DNA from 3 places in the Phytobacter cepae genome. Region 2 is predicted to be linked to each of the others. Evidence: predicted binding sites of a transcription regulator. Region 2 holds the regulator's gene; each other region holds the start of a gene.

The links. Region 2 encodes CRP, which controls carbon source genes, mostly activating them, when cyclic AMP is high. Its sites were predicted from a motif close to ATGTGANNNNNNTCACAT; they were not measured.
Region 1: the regulator CRP is predicted to act here: its motif matches at 2,734-2,751, upstream of ACUY4Q_RS09700 (arabinose ABC transporter substrate-binding protein).
Region 3: the regulator CRP is predicted to act here: its motif matches at 2,552-2,569, upstream of pth (aminoacyl-tRNA hydrolase).

Annotation. Positions count from the first base shown of each region.
Region 1 covers NZ_CM135107.1:2,067,276-2,074,387, reverse strand. Annotated here, with positions in the region: gene araG (L-arabinose ABC transporter ATP-binding protein AraG) at 11-1,525, opposite strand; gene ACUY4Q_RS09700 (arabinose ABC transporter substrate-binding protein) at 1,601-2,590, opposite strand; gene ACUY4Q_RS09695 (DJ-1/PfpI family protein) at 2,907-3,464, opposite strand; gene ACUY4Q_RS09690 (ferritin-like domain-containing protein) at 3,807-4,259, shown strand; gene ACUY4Q_RS09685 (anaerobic C4-dicarboxylate transporter) at 4,907-6,250, shown strand; gene azuC (stress response protein AzuC) at 6,323-6,406, opposite strand; gene ACUY4Q_RS09675 (RpiB/LacA/LacB family sugar-phosphate isomerase) at 6,678-7,112, opposite strand, start outside.
Region 2 covers NZ_CM135107.1:457,826-464,937, forward strand. Annotated here, with positions in the region: gene pabA (aminodeoxychorismate synthase component 2) at 1-38, shown strand, start outside; gene argD (bifunctional acetylornithine/succinyldiaminopimelate transaminase) at 118-1,338, shown strand; gene ACUY4Q_RS02100 (YccS/YhfK family putative transporter) at 1,335-3,413, opposite strand; gene crp (cAMP-activated global transcriptional regulator CRP) at 3,463-4,095, opposite strand; gene ACUY4Q_RS02110 (OsmC family protein) at 4,403-4,807, shown strand; gene ACUY4Q_RS02115 (phosphoribulokinase) at 4,877-5,746, opposite strand; gene ACUY4Q_RS02120 (YheU family protein) at 5,788-6,006, opposite strand; gene ACUY4Q_RS02125 (hydrolase) at 6,008-7,024, opposite strand.
Region 3 covers NZ_CM135107.1:2,329,827-2,336,938, reverse strand. Annotated here, with positions in the region: gene dauA (C4-dicarboxylic acid transporter DauA) at 1-1,032, shown strand, start outside; gene ACUY4Q_RS10930 (MerR family transcriptional regulator) at 1,027-2,076, opposite strand; gene ychH (stress-induced protein YchH) at 2,192-2,467, opposite strand; gene pth (aminoacyl-tRNA hydrolase) at 2,743-3,327, shown strand; gene ychF (redox-regulated ATPase YchF) at 3,454-4,548, shown strand; gene ACUY4Q_RS10910 (nucleoside recognition domain-containing protein) at 4,836-5,768, shown strand; gene pgaD (poly-beta-1,6-N-acetyl-D-glucosamine biosynthesis protein PgaD) at 5,832-6,269, opposite strand; gene pgaC (poly-beta-1,6-N-acetyl-D-glucosamine synthase) at 6,266-7,112, opposite strand, start outside.

The DNA.
Region 1 (7,112 bases), 1.6 Mb from region 2:
TTCTCCTCGCTCAGGCAACAGCCTGGCTGACTTTTGGCATTGCGAGGCTTAAAGCTCGCTGTTCATCTGCCTGACCATGAAGCAGTTCCCCGGCAATTTCCCCTTCCCGCATCACAATGATCCGGTCGGCGACACCCAGGACTTCAGGCAGGTCACTGGAAGCAAACAACACCGCGACACCACGGGCTGCCAGCGCATAGATAACGTTATAAATTTCATGTTTTGCTCCGACGTCAATACCGCGCGTCGGCTCATCGAGCAAAATGACCTTCATCTCTTCGGAGAGCCAGCGGCCGAGAATGGCTTTCTGTTGGTTTCCACCTGAGAGGTTCATGATCAGCTGGTCGGCACTGGGGGTTTTAATGTTAAGGGCATTGATATGATGCCGGGCGTTTTCTGCTTCCCATCCGTCATTAATCAGGCACCCCGCACGCAGGTATTTGCGGCGTGCGCTGATGTTGATATTTTCCCGTACCGAGTGAACCGGAATAATGCCGTCGGCTTTCCTGTCTTCCGGGCATAGCATCATACCGGCACTGATGGCGTGCGCAGGTTTTTGAATGTTCACGGTCTGACCGTCAATAAAGACCTTGCCCTCGGAGATGCGAGTGCCACCAAACAGACCTTTCATTAATTCACTGCGACCCGCCCCCACGAGACCAAACAGGCCGACGATTTCGCCACTGCGCACCGTCAGACTGATTGGGGTACGGACGCCGGGCGCTTTGACCTGCTCCAGACGCAGCCGCTCATCGCCATAATCACGCGGTTTCCAGCCGTAGATATCCCCCAGATCCCTGCCGACCATGGCCTGGACCAGCGAATCATGATTGACCTGCTGCATGTCGGTGAAGGTACGTACATAACGGCCATCTTTGAACACGGTAATCGCGTCGCTCAGGGCAAATATCTCTTCCATACGGTGCGAAACATAGAGGATCACGCGCCCTTCTTTGCGCAGCTCGCGAATCACCCGGAACAGATTCTCAATTTCGCGAGCGGAGAGGGAGCTGGTAGGTTCGTCAAAGGCAATAATTTTGGCATTGCGCGCCAGGGCTTTGGCAATTTCAACCATCTGCCACTGACCAATAGAGAGATATTTCAGCGGCGTTTGCGGGTCGATATCGAGCCCGAGGTGTTTTAGCTGAAGCCCGGCTTCATAATTCAGCAGCGAGCGATTAACGAATCCGCTCTTATGAGGAAGTTGCCCGAGGTAGATATTCTCTGCCACGGTCATTTCCGGCACCAGGTGAAGCTCCTGGTAAATAATCGCCACCCCGGCGTTGAGCGCCGCAGTCGTGTCGTTAAAGCTGACGTCCTGACCTTTGATCGCCAGCGTCCCGGTCGTCGGCGCGTAGTTGCCACTGAGGACCTTTAACAGAGTCGACTTACCGGCACCGTTTTCTCCCATCAGGGCGTGCACCTGTCCCGCGTGGCAATCAAAACTGATGTCACTCAGGGCTTTTACGCCCGGGAACGTCTTACCAATGCCGCGAAAGGAGAGATAGGGAGTTGAGTCTTGCATAACGTCTCCGTGAATCATTTTCTTGGTGTACATCAGGCCCTCCACCCGAAAGCAGAGGGCGCTATCAGCAGAGATTTACTTCACGCCCAGCCCTTTTTTCGCCAGCTCTTCTTTAAAGTTATCGCGCGTGATCAGCACCACGTCGGTAACCGCTGTGAATTTAGGCGGTTCGACGCCTTTGGTGACCCAGTTGTACAGCAGCTCACTGGTTTTGTAGCCGTGTACATCCGGGCTTGGCAGCAGCGAGCCGTAGAAGCCTGTCGCCTGCGCTTTAGACAGCTCGCTGACCGCATCCACACCGTTGATGCCGATACCAATCACGTTAGGTGCTTTAAAGCCCTGCCCTTCGGTTGCACGTACGCCGCCCAGCACAGTGCTGTCGTTCATGCCTACCACCAGCCAGTGTTTAACTTCCGGGTGCTGTACCAGCAAGGAGTTGCCGGCATCGAATGCGCCAGGGATATCGTTAGATTTGGTCGGGACCTGATAAATTTGTTTTTCCGGGAAGCCTGCGGCTTTCAGTGCATCCATGGAACCGGTGGTACGACGACGCGCGGTATCCAGTTCGTTGGCGGTAATGGCCATTACCGCGGTTTCTTTAATATCCCAGCCGCGTTTTTGCATCTCTTTATACAGTTCCTGACCCTGGCGCGCGCCAATTTCACTCGCCGCCATCATCACCAGCGGAACGGAAGTCATCGGTTCGCCTTTCGCATTCACGAACTGGTCATCCACGGCAATGACTTTCATGTCATAGCCTCGGGCTTTGGCCACAATGGCTGCGCCCAGTTTAGGGTCAGGGGTACAGATAACAAATCCCTTCGCGCCGCTTGCCGCAAGGCTGTCGATAGCATTCAGCGTTTTTTCACCATCCGGGACCGCAATCTTAATCACTTCAAACCCTAAGTCTTTGCCCGCTTTGTCGGCAAATTTCCACTCCGTCTGGAACCAGGGTTCTTCCGGCTGTTTCACTAAAAAGCCCAGTTTCATCGATTCAGCGATAGCGGATTGTGACATAACGGCAGCCAGACCTATGGCTGCCAACGCTTTAGTGAATTTGTGCATGGTTATCTCCAGCTTTGGCATTCTTTTATGTAGGGGGAAAATTTTACCGGTTCATTTAAAAGTTCATAAAACAAGGCATTAGAGTCCGCACTTCACTGGACACCTGTGCTGGCAGTAGTTTTAGCGGGAAATTGATTCTCCATAGGAGAGCAACATCACACCGCAGAATTACAGTAATTACGTACATAAATTCAGCGGATTTAGACATAAAAAAAGGCGGATTTGTCAGACAATTAGAGAGGGGGTCAGCAGATTAATCCATAGCATCAGCTATGTTATCCTTGTCCCCGAATGCAGGGCGCACCCGGGGGAGGCATTACCAGGCGTAATAAATGTGATCCGCGTGGTCACGGACCGGCGCGTCATCGCCTAGCAGGCGAGCAGAAAGCGCGAAGGCGAAGTCGAAAGCGTGGCCCAGCCCTTTTCCGCTCAGCAAGTTGCCATCTTCCACAACCGGGGCATCAACATATTCACCGCCGCTCACCCCTTCCCACAGGTCGCCAGAGCAGACATAACGGCGCCCGTTTAGCAGCCCATTCCCGCCCAGCACACGTGCGGCGGCTGAGCAGATGGGGCAAATAAGCTTGTTTTGCGCGTCATGAGATTTAACAAAGGCAATAACGTCAGCGCTGGCAGCAAGGTTGACGCTGCCCTGCGGGCCACCCGGAAGCACGACGGCATCGTAAAGTTCACCGCTGCGCTCCACCAGAGTATGGTCAGCGACCATTGGAATATTGTGATAACTGACGACGGCGCGGGATTCCGCGCACGCAAGTGTTTCTACTTCAATATGCAGACGACGCAGAATATCAATAGTAATAATGGCTTCAGCTTCCTCAAAACCGGGCGCCAGCAACACCGCCACTTTTTTCATTTATGCATTCCTTACCAACAGGTTGAAAGAGTGTTTATTTTTACTCAAAACACCGTTTCATAACCATACCCTTGTCACATATCGGCACCTCTTTGCCTGGGATCGCGTGTAGTGTGGATTTGACCGAATGCACTGACGCCAACCTGAATCGGAAAACGTTTTAATTTATTTCAGAATTAAAGTTGAATCACCGTAATTTCGCCATCCGGTAACGAAGGGTAACCGATTATCTTTAAGGATGTTCTTATTCCCCTCTTCTCGTTATTCTTATTTCCCCGGCCGTGGATGGCTAAATAAAAAATGATTTCTGCACAGGATCATCCCATACATAAGGATATAACCATGACAACCCCTTCAATGGCGCGTAAATTAAACGCCCAAATGAATCTTGAATTTAGTGCATCGCAACTTTATGTCACCTTAAGCAATTGGTGTATGGAGCGTAACCTGACGCGTATTGCGCTGTGTTTGCGGCATCAGGCGCAAACCGGCATCACCCATACGATGCGCGTTTTTGACTATATAAAACAAACTGGCCGCTATCCAATAATAAAATCCGTGAATATTTCGACCACAGCAATTCATTCAATTGATGAACTACTGCAACAGGCGGTGGAGAATCAGTTAATGCGTTATCAGGAGCTGGCGTGCCTCGCCGAAGCGGCCCGGGTGGAAACGGATAATACTGCCTTAAACTTGCTCTCTGCTATTTATGACGATCAGAAAAGTCTTCACGAGCAATTAATTACTCAGATGAATGAATATTCCCGTCTTCCGGTTACATTGACTCGCTAAGCCCTTAGGAATCTCCAGAAGAAATGCGTGCACGAGCGGCCCCCTCGCCCATTTGGGGAGAGGGCTGGGGTGAGGGGGAAAATGCGGCGCTGAGGGTCATTCCGTTCACCTTATGTTCCTTGCTTTTCAATAACGCCAGAACCCGTGAACGTGCCAGGGTGGTTCACCGCCACCACCCTGGCGACCCGGGCTCCCGGCCAGGAAAATCGCCGCTGACGCGGTCCACTACGCGTATTCCTTCAGGCTGATCGGGGACGGGCGAAGGTAACGTCCATGTAAAATCGCCCTCGCCGCGCATCCCTGCGCGTCGCCCCGGCCTTGCGGATATGCTTCGTCGATTTTCAGCCGGACCCTCTCATCGCGGTGGCTGTTGTGTTCTCATTGCGCAGTGTTAACGCTGCAAAACGTCATATCACTGCGGATCCCTCAGCGCTAAGCCCCCTTCCCTGGTCACCATTCTCATGAATCAATGGATTCTGCGAACAGTTTTAACCCTTTTGTTTACACAAATATCAAATTAATGTTAATGAAAAGTATATAAGTTATTGCTTTTATTAAATTTTCTCAAATCCGATCTGGCTCTCATTGAGTAGCATTACAAAATGTAATGATTTGTCTGGTTTATCAATATCAAGGACAAGTGAGTCATGATTACCATTGAATTTATTATTATTATTCTCTGCTTGCTACTGGGGACGCGTTTCGGCGGGATGGGGTTGGGGTTAATCAGCGGCATTGGCCTCTTTATACTGAGTTTTGTCTTTGGCCTTGAGCCAGGCAAACCGCCGGTCGACGTGATGTTGACCATTCTTGCCGTCATAGGCTGCGCCGCCACGTTGCAAACCGCAGGCGGCCTGAACGTGATGATGCAGTTTGCTGAACGTCTGTTGCGCCGTCATCCACAACACATCACCCTACTGGCCCCGTTTACCACGTGGATGCTGACCTTTCTCTGCGGCACCGGGCATGTGGTTTACACTATGTTCCCCATCATTGCTGATATCGCATTGAAGAAAAACATCCGCCCGGAACGCCCGATGGCGGTGGCTTCTATTGCCTCACAAATGGCGATCACAGCGTCACCGGTGTCGGTGGCCGTGGTGTCGTTAGTCTCCATTCTGGCGGCCCAGCATGGGATAGGTCATGCATGGAGCATCCTTGAAATTCTGGCCGTTTCCGTACCGGCATCGTTATTTGGCGTGGCTATCGCTGCATTGTGGAGCTTACGCCGTGGAAAAGATCTCGCCGACGATGCAGAATTTCAGGAAAAGCTTAAAGATCCAAAACAACGTGAGTTTATCTATGGTGCCAGCGAGACCCTGATGAACCAGCGGTTTCCGAAGGAAGCCTACTGGTCAACCTGGATCTTCTTTACCGGGATTCTGGTGGTGGTTCTGCTCGGCGCACTCCCTGACCTTCGTCCGGCCTTCGAAGTGAAAGGCAAGCTCTCGCCGTTGTCCATGAACCTGGTTATCCAGATGATGATGTTAATTGCCGGCGCCATTATGCTGGTGGTCTGCAAGGTTAATCCTTCTGCCATTTCCAGTGGTGCGGTGTTTAAAGCGGGGATGGTGGCGATCTTCTCGGTGTTTGGCGTCGCCTGGATGAGCGATACCTTCTTTCAGGCACACCTGAACGAACTAAAAATGGCGCTGGAAGGGGTCGTTAAGAGCCACCCCTGGACCTATGCCATCGTGCTGTTTCTGGTATCTAAACTGGTGAACAGCCAGGCGGCGGCATTAACGGCAGTCGCTCCGATGGGACTGATGCTTGGCGTTGAGCCAAAAATGCTGCTGGCCTTCTTCCCCGCCTCTTACGGCTACTTCGTCCTGCCGACCTACCCGAGCGATCTGGCCTGTATCGGCTTTGACCGCTCCGGGACTACCCGTATTGGTAAATTCATTATCAACCACAGCTTTATTTTGCCAGGACTGATTGGCGTGAGTTGCGCCTGTGCGGCAAGCTATATGCTGGTGTCTGTCTTCTTTTAAAGCCCGCTTTATTTGGCGCGATGCGCCAAACGCCGGAAATAAAAAAACCTGCCATCGCAGGTTTTTTTATTATCAGAACATAGCGCCAGGCGGTACGTCTTTGAAGGTTTTGCAGTAGGTTTCAAAAATGCTTTTCAGGATTTTGCGCAATTTCATGGTTTGCTCCGACGATTTGTTATGCAGGTGTTATCAGTTGATGTGCATATAATATGACCTTCATCACAAAACACAAGTTTTTCGTGACAGAAATCACGTTTTAAAAATCGTGGAAATGCGTTTTTTGTTAAAAATGCGTGTTAAATCTGCTGGTTAGCAAACTAAAAATATTTTGATGTTATTAAATATTTTTTGAGGGGATCAAGAGGCGTACGACAAGGATTTAACAAATGGCGAGGAAAAGGGCCGGCATCGGCCGGCCCGCAGCGCATCAGGCAAGGATTTCGCGCACGAAAGCTTCAATCTCTTTATCCTGGCAGTTCTCAAAGAAGCACTGCTGGAAACGTGGACCCGAAACGGCCGTTTTCACCAGCTCAGGATCGATAGCACGCAGGGTGTCGAGGTAATTTTCCTTCACTACCGCGGCTTTGACCTGATTCAGAATACCGGCATTACGCACCTGCGGCTCTTTACGCTCCGGCGGGTAACCTTCGCCCTTGCGCCCGGTAAAGGCTTTCTCAAAAATAAAACGAACGTTCAGCTCTGCGCCCCAGCCGAAGCCTTTAGCGAAAGGCAAGGAAAGTGCGTTGCCGTTGTTGATTTGTGCGAACAGGAAGGCGTCGGCGGGATCGATACAATAGCCGCAGATGACACCAGGATGGATGTTCAGTGACATCAGTGCCCCTTGCCCGGTACCGCAGCCTGT
Region 2 (7,112 bases):
ACTTACTGAATAACTTTCTTCATCGCGCCGATTTTTAGTTGCCATTGAGTGATTTTTTATGCATATTTCGTGATTATATTTTCACTTCTGCTTCTTATTTAACAAGGGTGGGGTCACATGGCAACTCAGCAAGACGCAATCACGCGTGCAACGTTTGACGACGTAATTTTACCTATCTTCGCGCCTGCGGAATTTATTCCGGTGAAGGGCAAGGGCAGCCGCGTCTGGGATCAGCAGGGTAAAGAGTACGTCGATTTTGCGGGCGGTATCGCGGTGACGGCGCTGGGGCACTGTCATCCTGCCCTGGTCGAAACGTTAAAAGCCCAGGGTGAAACCTTGTGGCATATCAGCAACGTGTTCACCAACGAACCGGCACTACGTCTGGCGCGTAAGCTGGTTGACGCCACCTTTGCTGAGCGGGTGGTGTTTATGAACTCCGGCACCGAAGCCAACGAAACGGCGTTCAAGCTGGCCCGTTATTATGCTTCCACCCGCCACAGCCCGCATAAAACGAAGATCATCGCTTTCCACAATGCGTTCCATGGCCGCTCACTGTTTACGGTCACCGTAGGCGGGCAACCCAAGTACTCGGATGGCTTTGGTCCGAAACCTGCTGATATCATCCACGTGCCGTTTAACGATCTTCATGCGGTCAAAGCGGTGATGGACGACCATACCTGTGCCGTCGTTGTGGAACCTATCCAGGGGGAAGGTGGCGTTACTGCGGCTACGCCTGAATTCCTACAGGGCCTGCGCGACTTATGTGACGAACACAATGCGCTGTTAGTCTTTGATGAGGTGCAGTGCGGCATGGGCCGCAGCGGCGAGCTGTTTGCGTACATGCATTTTGGTGTGACGCCCGATATTCTCACCAGCGCAAAAGCCCTTGGCGGTGGTTTCCCCGTCAGCGCCATGCTGACGACGCAGGAGATTGCCAGCGCCTTCCATCCGGGCTCCCACGGTTCCACCTATGGTGGCAACCCGCTGGCCTGCGCTGTAGCCGGTACCGCGTTCGACATCATCAACACGCCCGAGGTGTTAAACGGGGTGAATGAGAAGCGCGAGCTTTTTGTGAAGCATCTGCAGAAGATCAACGAGCAGTACGGGATTTTCAGCGATATTCGCGGCATGGGCCTGCTGATTGGCGCTGAGCTGACACCGCAATTCAAGGGTCGTGCACGTGATTTCCTGCTGGCGGCAGCCGATGCAGGCGTGATGGTTTTGAATGCAGGGCCAGACGTGATGCGTTTTGCGCCTGCGCTTATCGTTGAAGAGAGCGATATCGAAGAAGGAATGCGCCGCTTTGCCGGGGCGGTGGCGCAGGTGGTGAACGGCTAACGTCGTAGCCGCCGCGTTAACCAGATGCCGTGATGCGGGCGCTGACGCCATGCCACCGATGAAATGGTGTGCATGGTGCTCAGATGCCCCAGAATACGTTGCAGATGCTGTTCCAGGGTGCTCATTGGGCCGTGGGTCATTGTCTCCGGCGCCTCCAGGATATTCACATCCCCCGACTCTCCCGGCCCGTCATACTCCAGCCGCTGCTGACAGCGTTGCAGGGCAATTTCACAAGACTGTAAATAGCGTTGCGCCAAATCCGGGGTGAGCATAGTGTGCTCGCGGGCCAGCGTGGTCATTGCGTTAATGTGCTCAACGATAAACTGACTGTGGGTAACCCACAATTTCATGTCTGACAGATAGCGTGTATCGAAGCCGGGCTCCTGCATCGCCTGATTAAGCGAGTTGAATAGCGCATTGTGTGCCTGGTTCACACGCATGCGCTGGTATGCGAGCGGAGTGGCCTGCGGGTCGTTGCTGAGAATAAGTTGGATGGCATCCTGATAGGTTTCCAGCGCATCATGAGCATTACGGCGCAATAGACCACTTTGCCACTGCGGCCAGAGCCAGACGACGCCGCCGAAGGCAATCAGGCAGCCGATCAGCGTGTCGATAAGCCGGGCCACGATGAATTGATCGCCATTCAGCGTCAGCAGCTGGAGCGTATATACCGCCGTCAGGGTAAAGCCCACCATGGCCCAACCGTAGCTTTTGCGAATGATAAGGTAACTGACCAGCGTGACAATCAGCATAGTGGCCAGCGTGTAGCCTTCCGGCACGTGGTAGTGCAGCGTGGCGCCGGCGATAATAAGCCCCGCCATGGTCCCCGCCGCCCGGTGCAGAATGCGTACCCGCGTTGCTCCGTAGCCGTTCTGGGTGACAAACATCACCGTCATCATTATCCAGTAGGGTTTCGGCAGATGTAGCGCGCTGCCCATCAGGCTGGCAATACTCAGCATGACGCTTACCCGCGCGGCGTTTCTTAACGCAGCGGATTTAAACGAGAGATAGCTTTTGAGTGCCGGAATCAGCGGCAATCGTCGCTGCTTTTCGGCCATAAGATCGCGAATATAGAGCGGACGTTGGGTGCGCAGCACGCGGGCAATCTGGCTGAAGTGCCAGGCGCAGAACTGGCCTACCGGGTTGTCCGGATGCTGACGGGCGATTTTCTCCAGCGCGCTGATCTGCTTGTCCATATTGAAGCGCTGTGGATAGCGATGATAGAGGATGTCATCCGCAATGACCCGGAGCCGCGCCGCCACGGTTTGCGCGTTCCAGCGAATGACCTCTTCGGCATGGCTACGCTCTACCAGTTCCTGCACCTCCTGCGGCTGATGCAGGCTGACGGAGATATGCTCCTGTAGGTCCAGCGCCACCTGAAAAACCCGCCTTAATCTTTTGTAATCACTGTTCTGATTAGCCGCCAGCATATGCAGTTGCTGGTAACACTGGCTAATCATGTCCACTGCTTTTTGCTGACGTGCCAGCAGTGGGGGGAGGGCTTTTTCCGGGTCCGCATGCTGAGTCAGCAGGCTGTATTTGGCCTCGCAATAATCAGCGAGCTGACGATACAGCAGGCTTAATGACTCGCGCAGCGGCTGCTCTCGCCACAGCCAGAACCAAAAGGCGTTGAAGGCGCCATACCATAGCGTGCCAAGACTGTAGATCAGCAGCGGCTCCCAGACCGGCATATTTCCCGCAAGACTCAGCGTGAAGATGGCGGCAATCAGCGAGGCGGGAAGCAACCTGCCGTGCAGCGCACTGATTTCCGCCGTGACGCCCAGCGTCAGCGCCAGCAGGGTAAGAATGAGCGGCAGAGGAACGTTTTCGAAAAGCAGGAATTGCACCGCGAGGCTGCTGCCAGCAAAGAGCGAACCGCCAATGATCACGCGCTTGAAGAAGCGTTTATGCAGTGTGTCGAGACCAGCTATGTTGCAACAAGCGGGAACTAACGAGAAGAGCAGACCTAAATCCAGTCGACCGGCAATCAGGCCAACGGTCACAGGCAGGCATAACACCAGCGTTTGTCGCAGTGCATAGTTGATTTCGGGGTGGTAAATCAGCCTGCGCCACATGAGGCAAACAAAAACGGCGCACTGCCAGAAGCAATGCGCCGCTCAGAGATTAACGTGTTCCGTACACGACAATAGTTTTACCGTGAGCGGAGATCAGGTTCTGATCTTCCAGCATCTTCAGGATGCGGCCAACGGTTTCACGAGAACAGCCCACGATCTGACCAATTTCCTGACGGGTTATTTTAATTTGCATACCGTCCGGGTGGGTCATTGCGTCGGGTTGTTTCGCCAGATTCAGTAACGTCTGAGCAATACGGCCTGTCACATCGAGGAAGGCGAGGTTGCCGACTTTTTCCGAGGTGACCTGCAGGCGGCGTGCCATCTGCGAGGACAAGCGCATCAGAATATCCGGGTTTACCTGGATCAACTGACGGAATTTTTTGTAGGAAATTTCGGCCACTTCACAAGCGGTCTTGGCGCGTACCCAGGCACTGCGCTCCTGACCTTCTTCGAACAGACCCAGTTCACCAATAAAATCGCCCTGGTTAAGGTAAGAGAGGATCATCTCTTTCCCTTCTTCATCCTTGATGAGCACAGCCACTGAGCCTTTTACGATGTAGTACAACGTTTCCGCTTTTTCACCCTGGTGAATCAGCGTGCTCTTCGACGGGTACTTATGAATATGGCAATGAGACAAGAACCATTCGAGAGTCGGGTCTGTTTGCGGTTTGCCAAGCACCATGCGCGGTTATCCTCTGTTATAAGCTGGCTCCAGTCTCAGGATCTGCGCCCTGTGACTGGGGTTGCAATCTGTCTTCCCGATACCTGGGAAGTGCGCCGTCAGACATGTCTGCGGGCTCTAAGATGTGATGTCCTCTGCGTACATGCATTACATCAATGTATCACTGTAGCATTCAGACTGTTTTAGCATAGGTTTTGCCGCCTGTCTCCTGGTGTCTCGCTTCAGCTTGACGCAGGTCGCCTTCCATTGCGAGTTTTCTTATGTGCGCGTAATCTGTAGAGAAAGTGACATTGCCGGAGTGAATAAAATGCATGCTCGTGTGAAATGGGTCGAAGGTTTAACGTTCCTTGGTGAATCTGCCTCCGGGCACCAGATTCTGATGGACGGTAATTCGGGCGATAAAGCGCCAAGCCCGATGGAAATGGTGCTGATGGCCGCAGGCGGGTGCAGCGCGATTGATGTTGTCTCTATATTGCAGAAAGGCCGTCATGACGTGACGGATTGCGAAGTAAAGCTCACTTCTGAGCGCCGGGAAGAGGCGCCGCGCCTGTTCACCCACATCAATCTGCACTTTATCGTGACGGGTAAGGCACTGAAGGAGGCGGCCGTATCCCGTGCGGTGGATCTCTCTGCCGAGAAGTATTGCTCAGTCGCGTTGATGCTGGAGAAAGCGGCGAATATCACGCATTCGTTTGAAGTGATCGAAGGCTGACGGGTTTAGGGCATTGTGCGGTCTGATGCCCTCACCCTGACCCTCTCCCACGGGGAGAGGGGACTGATATCACTCAATCTTCTTGCCTTCCATCAACCGTTCAACCAGCGGTGTCATGATGAGCTCCATCGCCAGCCCCATTTTGCCTCCCGGCACCACGATTGTATTCATGTGAGAAATAAAAGAACCCTGCAGCATTGCCAGTAGCCAGGGGTAATCAATCCCTTCAAGATTACGGAAATGAATGACGACAAAGCTTTCATCCAGCGATGGAATGACTTTGGCGGCAAAGGGGTTCGATGTATCCACGGTGGGAACGCGCTGAAAGTTGATGTGCGTGCGGGAAAACTGCGGCGTAATGAAGTTGATGTAATCCTCCATTGAACGTACCACGGAGTCCATCACCGCTTCACGGGAATGACCGCGTTCGCCGGTGTCGCGAACCAGCTTCTGCATCCACTCCAGATTCACAATCGGTACCACGCCGACCAGCAGGTCCACATGGCGCGCCACATCATGCTGCGGCGTCACCACCCCGCCGTGCAGGCCTTCGTAAAACAGCACATCCGTCGGTTCCGGCAGCGGTTGCCAGGGGGTAAAGGTTCCTGGCACCTGATTCCATGGCACCGCTTCGTCGTAGGTATGAAGATATTTTCTCGCCTGGCCGGTGCCGGTATGGCCATAATCGACAAACGTCTGCTCCAGCAGGCTGAAGTCGTTAGCCTCCGGGCCAAAGTAGCTGATGTGGCGACCTGAATCGCGCGCCTTGCGGATAGCCATGTCCATTTCAGGGCGTGTATACCGGTGAAAGCTGTCGCCTTCCACTTCAGCGGCGTGCAAATTCAATTGGGCGAAAATTTTACGAAAGGCAAGGCTGGTGGTGGTGGTTCCCGCACCGCTGGAGCCTGTTACAGCAATAACCGGATGTTTAGCAGACATAGCGACTCCAGACGTTTGCGATGTTTTCGCTTTACGCGTTGTTAATCATGAAATTGAGCACGCGGCATAATGTTGACGCTTTCGTGTAATTCAGACCATACCAGTACGGCTTCGCCGCTTTTGAGTTGGCGTTTAACATCAGCGACTTTTTGTGCAAATGCGCGCTCATGTTCACCATAATCAGTGCCTTCGCGCAAGACAAAGCTTTCAATAAGGTTGTCCAGCGTCTCAGGATCCAGGTCTTGCCAGGGAATAATCATCTTAGTCTTCCAGCCAGGTTGTCAGCCAGTCGGGGATACGTTTCTCAAGCCACATTTGCGGGCGCAGGAGCGTCCCACCCACAAAGCCAACGTGCCCGCCATGTTCAGTCAGTTGGTACTCTACGCATGCGGGGAGCGTCGCAGAGTCGGGAATAACGTGATGGTCCATGAAAGGATCGTCTTTCGCATGAATAATCAGCGTTGGACAGGCAATTTTATTCAATAACGGCATCGCGCTGCACTGACGATAGTAGTCGATGGCATCGGTAAAGCCATGAATGCGTGCGGTGATCAAATCGTCGAATTCACGCAGACGGCGCACGCGTTTTAGCTGCAACAGGTCGATCGGTAACGTGCCTGGGTACGCTTTCAGTTTTCTTGAGGCGTTGCCTTTCAGCAAATTCAGCAAGTAGTGCTGATAAATCCGGGAAAAGCCTTTTTCGATATGCGCGCTGCAAGCTTCCAGCACAAAGGGGGCGGAGACAATCACGGCGGCATCCAGCGGCACGCTGTTACCCTCTTTTGCCAGCAGACAGGCAAGCATATTGCCGCCCAGTGAGTAACCAACGGCGGCGGTGCGGGCCTCGCCGAACTCGCGCTTCAGCCAGTGTAGAAACCAGGTGCCGTCTTCGGTTTCGCCAGAATGATAAATGCGGTTCAGGCGATTAGGTTCACCGCTGCAGCCGCGAAAATGCATCACCACGCCGAGCCAGCCGCGCGCTTTTGCCGCTTCGATCAATCCATGCGCGTAGGGGCTGTGCAGGCTGCCCTCCAGCCCATGGAAAACCACCAGCCGGGGTTTGTGCTTCGCCTGCTGGGGATCTTCGCTCCAGGCAAGATCAACAAAATCACCATCCGGCAATTCGAGGCGTTGCCATGTTGGCGTAAAACCCAGCTTGCGGCGTATGACACGCGGCAGCATGGTCTGGAAATGAGGATTACGCCCACCGCGCATGGGGCGGAAATCCTGCGTATTCTCTTCAATTTCCGAAAGTCGTGAGGGTGTAATGTCAGCCATAGTACGGTAAATCAATAAAGTGTGGGGGGAAGACTATATCGACACGCAGCCTTTAGGTTTGTTCATTTCATGGGCTACATGCGTATAA
Region 3 (7,112 bases), 1.9 Mb from region 2:
TGCGCCATCATGGGGATCGTGAATCTCATGGGTGGCCATGTTGCGACCATTGGCTCGCAGTTCCACTACGTGCTCGCCGATGGCAGCCAGGGAAATGGCATTCCACAGCTGTTACCTCAGTTGGTTTTGCCGTGGAACTTACCTGACTCCCGCTTCACGCTGAGCTGGGCATCTTTACAGGCACTCCTCCCTGCCGCCTTTTCGATGGCAATGTTAGGGGCCATTGAATCGCTGCTTTGCGCAGTGGTGCTTGATGGCATGACCAGTACGCGTCACAAAGCGAACAGTGAGTTGATTGGTCAGGGATTGGGAAATATCGTCGCCCCGTTCTTTGGCGGCATTACGGCCACGGCAGCCATCGCCCGTTCAGCGGCCAACGTGCGCGCCGGGGCAACCTCACCCGTTTCGGCCATTATTCACTCGCTGCTGGTGATCCTGGCTTTACTGGTTCTCGCCCCCCTGCTCTCATGGTTGCCATTGTCAGCCATGGCGGCTCTGCTGCTGATGGTCGCGTGGAACATGAGCGAAGCGCATAAGGTAGTGAATCTGCTGCGGCGTGGTCCGAAAGACGACATCATCGTGATGTTAATCTGTATGTCGCTGACGGTATTGTTCGATATGGTTATCGCCATCAGCGTGGGCATTGTTCTCGCGTCTCTGCTGTTTATGCGCCGTATTGCACGCATGACCCGCCTCGCCCCGGTCAATGTTGACGTTGCGTCCGATGTTCTGGTGCTGCGCGTGATAGGCCCGCTTTTCTTCGCCGCTGCCGACGGTCTGTTTAGCGAACTGGAGTCACGGCTCGAAGGCAAACGGGTGGTGGTGTTGAAGTGGGATGCGGTTCCGGTACTGGATGCGGGTGGGCTTGATGCCTTCCAGCGTTTCGTGAAGCGTCTGCCGGAAGGCACCGAACTGCGTGTCAGCAACCTGGAGTTTCAGCCCCTGCGCACCATGGCACGGGCCGGTATTCAGCCCATCCCTGGGCGCTTATCCTTCTGGCCAAACCGTGACGCGGCTTTAGCTGACTTATGATCCTGAGGGTGCGGAATATAACTTCCGCATCATCACTTCTATCGCCCCCTGCAACCACCCCAACACCTCAGGCGTCATCCAGGTGCCTTTCATCAGATGCGGCTCCTCCTGCATGGCGAGGCGAAACTTCTGCTGGGTATGCGGTGAAGTGCCGGCATAGGATTGAAACAACGTCAGCCAGTTTTCAGCCAGCGCTTGTGCCTCGTCGGAATTCGGATCCAGAGCCGCAGCCGTCGCTTTATGTAAACGGGCCACCAGCGGCGGCCATTCCATTAGCCGATCAAAATAGTGTGCGCGGGTAAAAGCCATCTCCTCCGGTGACAAATACCGTTGCCAGATAGCCAGTTTACTCTCCGCAAAACTGCGCGTGATGTAGTCAATTATCTGTTCATCAATGCCCGTTTGTTCGCGCATTTGCGGCTCCAGCACATGCATTTCATTAAGCCGAGTGAGGAAATCCGGCCTGCCTGCGGTATCCTCTTCAAGGCGCGTCATCCAGCGCGTCGCGAATGCCATGGCCTGTGGGTCATCCACCGGGCAATTAATCTGCATGAGATGGCGAACGTTTTCGACCATCTCCAGCCAGGCGTTGCTACGTGCCTGGTCGTCTGCGGCAAACGGCAGTGCCTGTAATTCCTCTTTGCTAAACCAGCGATCGTACATTTTCATTAACTCCAGCGTCTGTAACCAGGATTCCAGGTCCGGTTCAGCACCGCAGGACAACCCGTTTCGCAATGTCAGTAGCTGGTCACGCAACGTCTGAATATTGCGCATTTGCTTGTCTAACAATGTGATTTGCTCAGTAAGCAGGGTATCCAGCGAGCGCGTCTCACGTGCCAGGTGTTCCGTGATAGCTGCCAGCGCCATTCCCGCTTTCGTCAGCACCTGAATCATATGCAGGCGTTTCACATCAGCGAGATTATATAAGCGATACCCGGCAGCACTTCGGGCGGAAGGGATAAGCAGTCCGATCGATTCATAGTGATGGAGCGTGCGAACGGTAATGCCTGCGCGTCGCGCTAACACACCAGCCTGAATTAACATAACGACCCCTTATCTTCCCCGTAAACAGACTCTCAGGCCTAACGTTACGTAAGGGTCAACAAAAAAGCCAAAAAAAACGGTTTCCACTGGAAACCGCTTTTTGCTTTTATCGCTATTACTGGTGCCCGTGTCCGTCACGGCGACAGCGTTTGTCATAGTGGCGTACCCACCAGTACTTGTCGCAGACCTGTTCGTGACCGCTAACGCGCGCACCTGCAAGCCAGAGTACCGCCCCCACGAAGATGCTCAATATGGCACCGTGCGCGAAATATTGCGGCAGGTTAAGTTGGGGAAGCTGGTTTAATATGGAGTAGCCCACGCCGACAACCATCACCACAAGCCCCAGCACCATCAGAACATTACCGAGTAACGAAGCGTTTTTGCGTTTCATAGTGTCACCTCCGGAACGATGGGTTGAACGGGAATAACCCCACTCAAATATTGGGTAAAGTATAGTCACGAGGACGGTTCCTGATTGCGGTTAGGATCACATTTACTCATATTGAGGCAACATAAGTTTACAAATAAGCCTATGAACTACATGAAATTCTAATGGTTCAACGGGGCAACTATTATCTCTTCCCCCGTTTCGCCTTGAGAACTTTGTTTTCAGGCGACGCACCACGTAAACTATGCGCCAGTTATTGACCTGGTCAGGAATAAAAAGTGACGATTAAACTGATTGTCGGGCTGGCAAACCCGGGGGCGGAATATGCCGCCACGCGCCATAATGCGGGTGCCTGGTATGTGGATTTACTGGCAGAACGTTTCCGTGCGCCGCTACGCGAAGAGGCGAAATTTTTTGGATACGCTTCGCGGATCAATATAGCGGGCGAAGATGTTCGACTGCTGGTCCCCACCACGTTTATGAACCTCAGTGGCAAAGCCGTTGCGGCCATGGCAACCTTTTATCGTATTAATCCGGATGAAATCCTGGTCGCCCACGATGAGCTTGACCTCCCCCCTGGCGTGGCGAAGTTTAAGTTAGGCGGCGGGCACGGCGGCCACAACGGTTTAAAAGACATCATCAGCAAGTTAGGCAATAACCCCAATTTCCACCGTTTGCGCATAGGAATTGGTCATCCGGGCGATAAAAACAAAGTTGTCGGTTTCGTGCTTGGCAAGCCGCCGGTATCAGAGCAGAAGCTCATCGACGACGCCGTAGACGAAGCGGCGCGCTGTACCGAGTTATGGCTGAAAGACGGCCTGACAAAAGCCACCAACCGCCTGCATGCCTTTAAGGCGCAATAACCCTCACCAGGTGGCATTTTTGCCCCGCGATACAGCGGTTACGTGTATAATAGGCAAAGTTATCCATTTTTATGCAACCTGTTCTCTATAACAGGTTGATTATTCAGAACTTAAGGTAATCACATCATGGGATTCAAATGCGGCATCGTTGGCCTGCCCAACGTAGGTAAATCCACCCTGTTCAATGCGCTCACCAAAGCCGGTATTGAAGCGGCTAACTTCCCGTTCTGTACTATTGAGCCGAACACCGGTGTTGTACCCATGCCCGATCCGCGTCTCGACAAGCTCGCTGAAATCGTTAAACCGCAGCGTATTCTGCCTACCACCATGGAATTCGTTGATATCGCCGGTCTGGTCAAAGGCGCGTCTAAAGGTGAAGGTCTGGGTAACCAGTTTCTGACTAACATTCGTGAAACCGAAGCGATTGGTCATGTTGTGCGTTGTTTCGAAAATGACAACATCATCCATGTGAACAACAAAGTTGACCCGGCTGACGACATCGAAGTCATCAATACCGAACTGGCCCTGTCGGACCTCGACACCTGCGAGCGCGCCCTGCACCGCGTACAGAAAAAAGCCAAAGGCGGCGATAAAGACGCGAAAGCGGAACAAGCGGCACTTGAAAAATGCCTGCCGCAGCTGGAAAACGCAGGCATGCTGCGTGCGCTGAAAAACCTGACCGAAGAAGATAAAGCGGCTATCAAATACCTGAGCTTCCTGACCCTCAAGCCGACCATGTACATTGCCAACGTTAATGAGGACGGTTTTGAAAACAACCCGTACCTCGATAAAGTGCGTGAGATCGCTGCAGCTGAAGGTTCTGTTGTCGTTGCCGTCTGCGCTGCCGTTGAATCTGATATCGCCGAACTGGACGATGCTGACCGTGAAGAGTTCATGGCGGAGCTGGGCATCGAAGAGCCGGGCCTGAACCGCGTGATTCGCGCCGGTTACGAGCTGTTAAACCTGCAGACTTACTTCACCGCTGGCGTGAAAGAAGTCCGTGCCTGGACCATCCCGGTAGGCGCAACAGCACCGCAGGCCGCAGGTAAAATCCACACCGACTTCGAGAAAGGCTTTATCCGTGCGCAAACCATCGCCTATGAAGACTTCATCACCTACAAGGGTGAGCAAGGGGCGAAAGAAGCCGGAAAAATGCGTGCAGAAGGTAAAGAGTACATCGTTAAAGATGGCGATGTCATGAACTTCCTGTTCAACGTCTGATCGTTTGCTGCGGCTTCATTTTTTAGCCCGCAGCCCGGTAAGTCTTTTAAAAATCCACGCCCTGGCGTGGATTTTTTATTGCAACATAACCATCATCCCGGTACTTGCACGTGGCGTGTCTATTATCGAGAACGGAATCGCAGCCTCCAGGGAGGCTCATACCACTCCCCGTGCGCCATGAATCATTTTCCCCTATTAGACATATCGGATTTAAGAGCACAACATGGACGCTACCCGCATGCTCAGAGGTGTAGATTTCACTTCATGTTTCTTCATCAGGACCCGTAATGAATATTATTGATGTCATTATGTCAGCAGGAAAGACATCGGTTGATGTCGCGCTTTATACCCTCATCCCAGTCATGATAATCATGTTGATCGTCATGAAATACCTCGAAGCGAAGGGGGTTGTCGATGCCATCGTGCGCCTCACCACCCCGCTGCTTAAGCCCTTTGGCATTTCCGGGCTGGCCATTTTTGCGCTGATCCAACTTAACTTCGTCAGCTTTGCCGCGCCGATCGCCGCACTGGCGATCATGGAAAAGCGCGGCACCTCAGACAGGCAACTTGCCGCCGCGCTGGCCATGCTCTTTGCGATGGGGCAAGGCAACGTCTTTTACCCGTTGATCCCGTTTGGGTTGCACTGGGGTAGCGCCATTGGTATTTCAATTGTCGGCGGGTTGATCGCAGCCGCAGTCACCTACCATCTGTTTGGCAAGAAATTATCGATGACGGTAAGGCGTGAGGAGGTGACGGAATCGCTGAATGATAAATCCTCTGCCAGCCTTATCGCGATTATTAACGGCGCGGGGGCGGATGCTATTCGTCTTGCACTGGGTTCACTGCCGATGCTGCTGCTCTCATTAACGATTGTCGGGATCCTCAAAGAAGCGGGGTTTATCACCCTGCTGACCACGCTGTTAGCCCCCGTATTAACCTTTTTTAGCATTCCTGAGATTTACGTATTACCGACGTTGACTAAATTCCTCGCGGGCGGTACGGCTTATTTCGGGGTAATCTCTGAATTATTGCGAAAAGGGCTGGTCACGCCTGAGCAGGTAAATGCCTCCGCCGGTTTTCTGATTCAGACCTTTGATTTGCCAGGTGTCGGCATTTTCCTGGGCATTGCCAGCCGGTTTGTCAGGCTGTTTCGCTACGTGATCCCCGGCGTCATTACCGGCATCGCACTACGCACGCTTATTCATGCCCTCCTCTATTAAGCGAACCACCAGCAATCCAAAAAAACCTGCCAGTAAACATCCAGAATTACCGGCAGGTTTTCGCTACTCGCTCTGCACGTCAGCGAGGATTTTCGCCATCCACACGCGGTCAATGGCCCCCGTATCATAATGGGCAAGGGTAAAGACCTGGGCCTGACTCATCATTAGCGCCAGTTCGGGGGTGATATTGAAACTTGCCGCCACCTCATGCCCTTCCAGTTCAGGCCGACGCTTACGCCGTTCAATGCGAAAACGCAGCTGGTTGTATTTCGCCCAGCTGATAAGGGTGAGACTGATAGCACAGGCCACCAGCAAATAGACCCCCAACGTACTGAGCGTGGTGTAGAACGGCCGGGGCCCGATAAAAGGATCATGTTCAATCGCAGTAATCAGACCGCTGTAAATCAGCCAGCTAAACCCCAGCCAGGCAAGGAGGGTTAACAGGGAATCCAGCGCACGTGGAAACAGCCGTTGTTCAGTAAAAATCAAAGGTTGGATCATGGTTTTAATCTCCCAATACCGCGATCGGGACTCACCCAACGCGCTCTGCTGCGTTTGCGCCGCAGCATCACTTTTGGGAAAGCCACAAGCGTAGTGAACAGGCTCAACATCCAGTACACCACCGGAAACCAGATAACCCAGAACAGAGACGCCGCAATACCTTTCTCATAGCGTCTTTCAATAAACAGACTGACCGAGAACTGCAACAGGCAGACCACGCCCAGCATCAGGCCAGTAAAAGCCGGTGGGAAAAGGTGCTGAACATATAAGGAATCGGGCATCGGAATAAGCAGCCCGATGAGAAACAACAGAATGCTGATGGCATAGGCAAAGGCCCATGCGGTTGACATACAAAACTCAAGAAACAGAGGCCACATGCGCCGGTACTCCCAGCTCCACAAGCGACGCATATTGACAATAAACACCTCTGCGCCCCCTTGCGCCCAGCGAAGGCGCTGCTTCCAAAGCCCTTTCAGCGTCTCGGGCATCAAAATCCAACACAGCGCACGCGGTTCGAAGAAAATCGACCAGTGGCGCAGTTGCAACTTCCAACTGATATCAATATCTTCCGTGATCATATCCGGGCTCCAGTACCCCACCTCCGCCAGGGCGCGACGGCGAAAAGCGGCAATGACACCAGAAACGGTAAAGACCTGGCCATAGACGCGCTGGGTACGTTTGATGAGGCCGATGATGGATGAAAATTCCCCCACCTGAACTCGCCCAATCAGCGTTGAACGCGTACGGATACGCGGATTACCGGTCACCGCCCCCACGCGAGGGTGATTGAGCAGCGGTGCGACCATATACACCGCCGCATCCTTATCCAGCAGCGCATCGCCA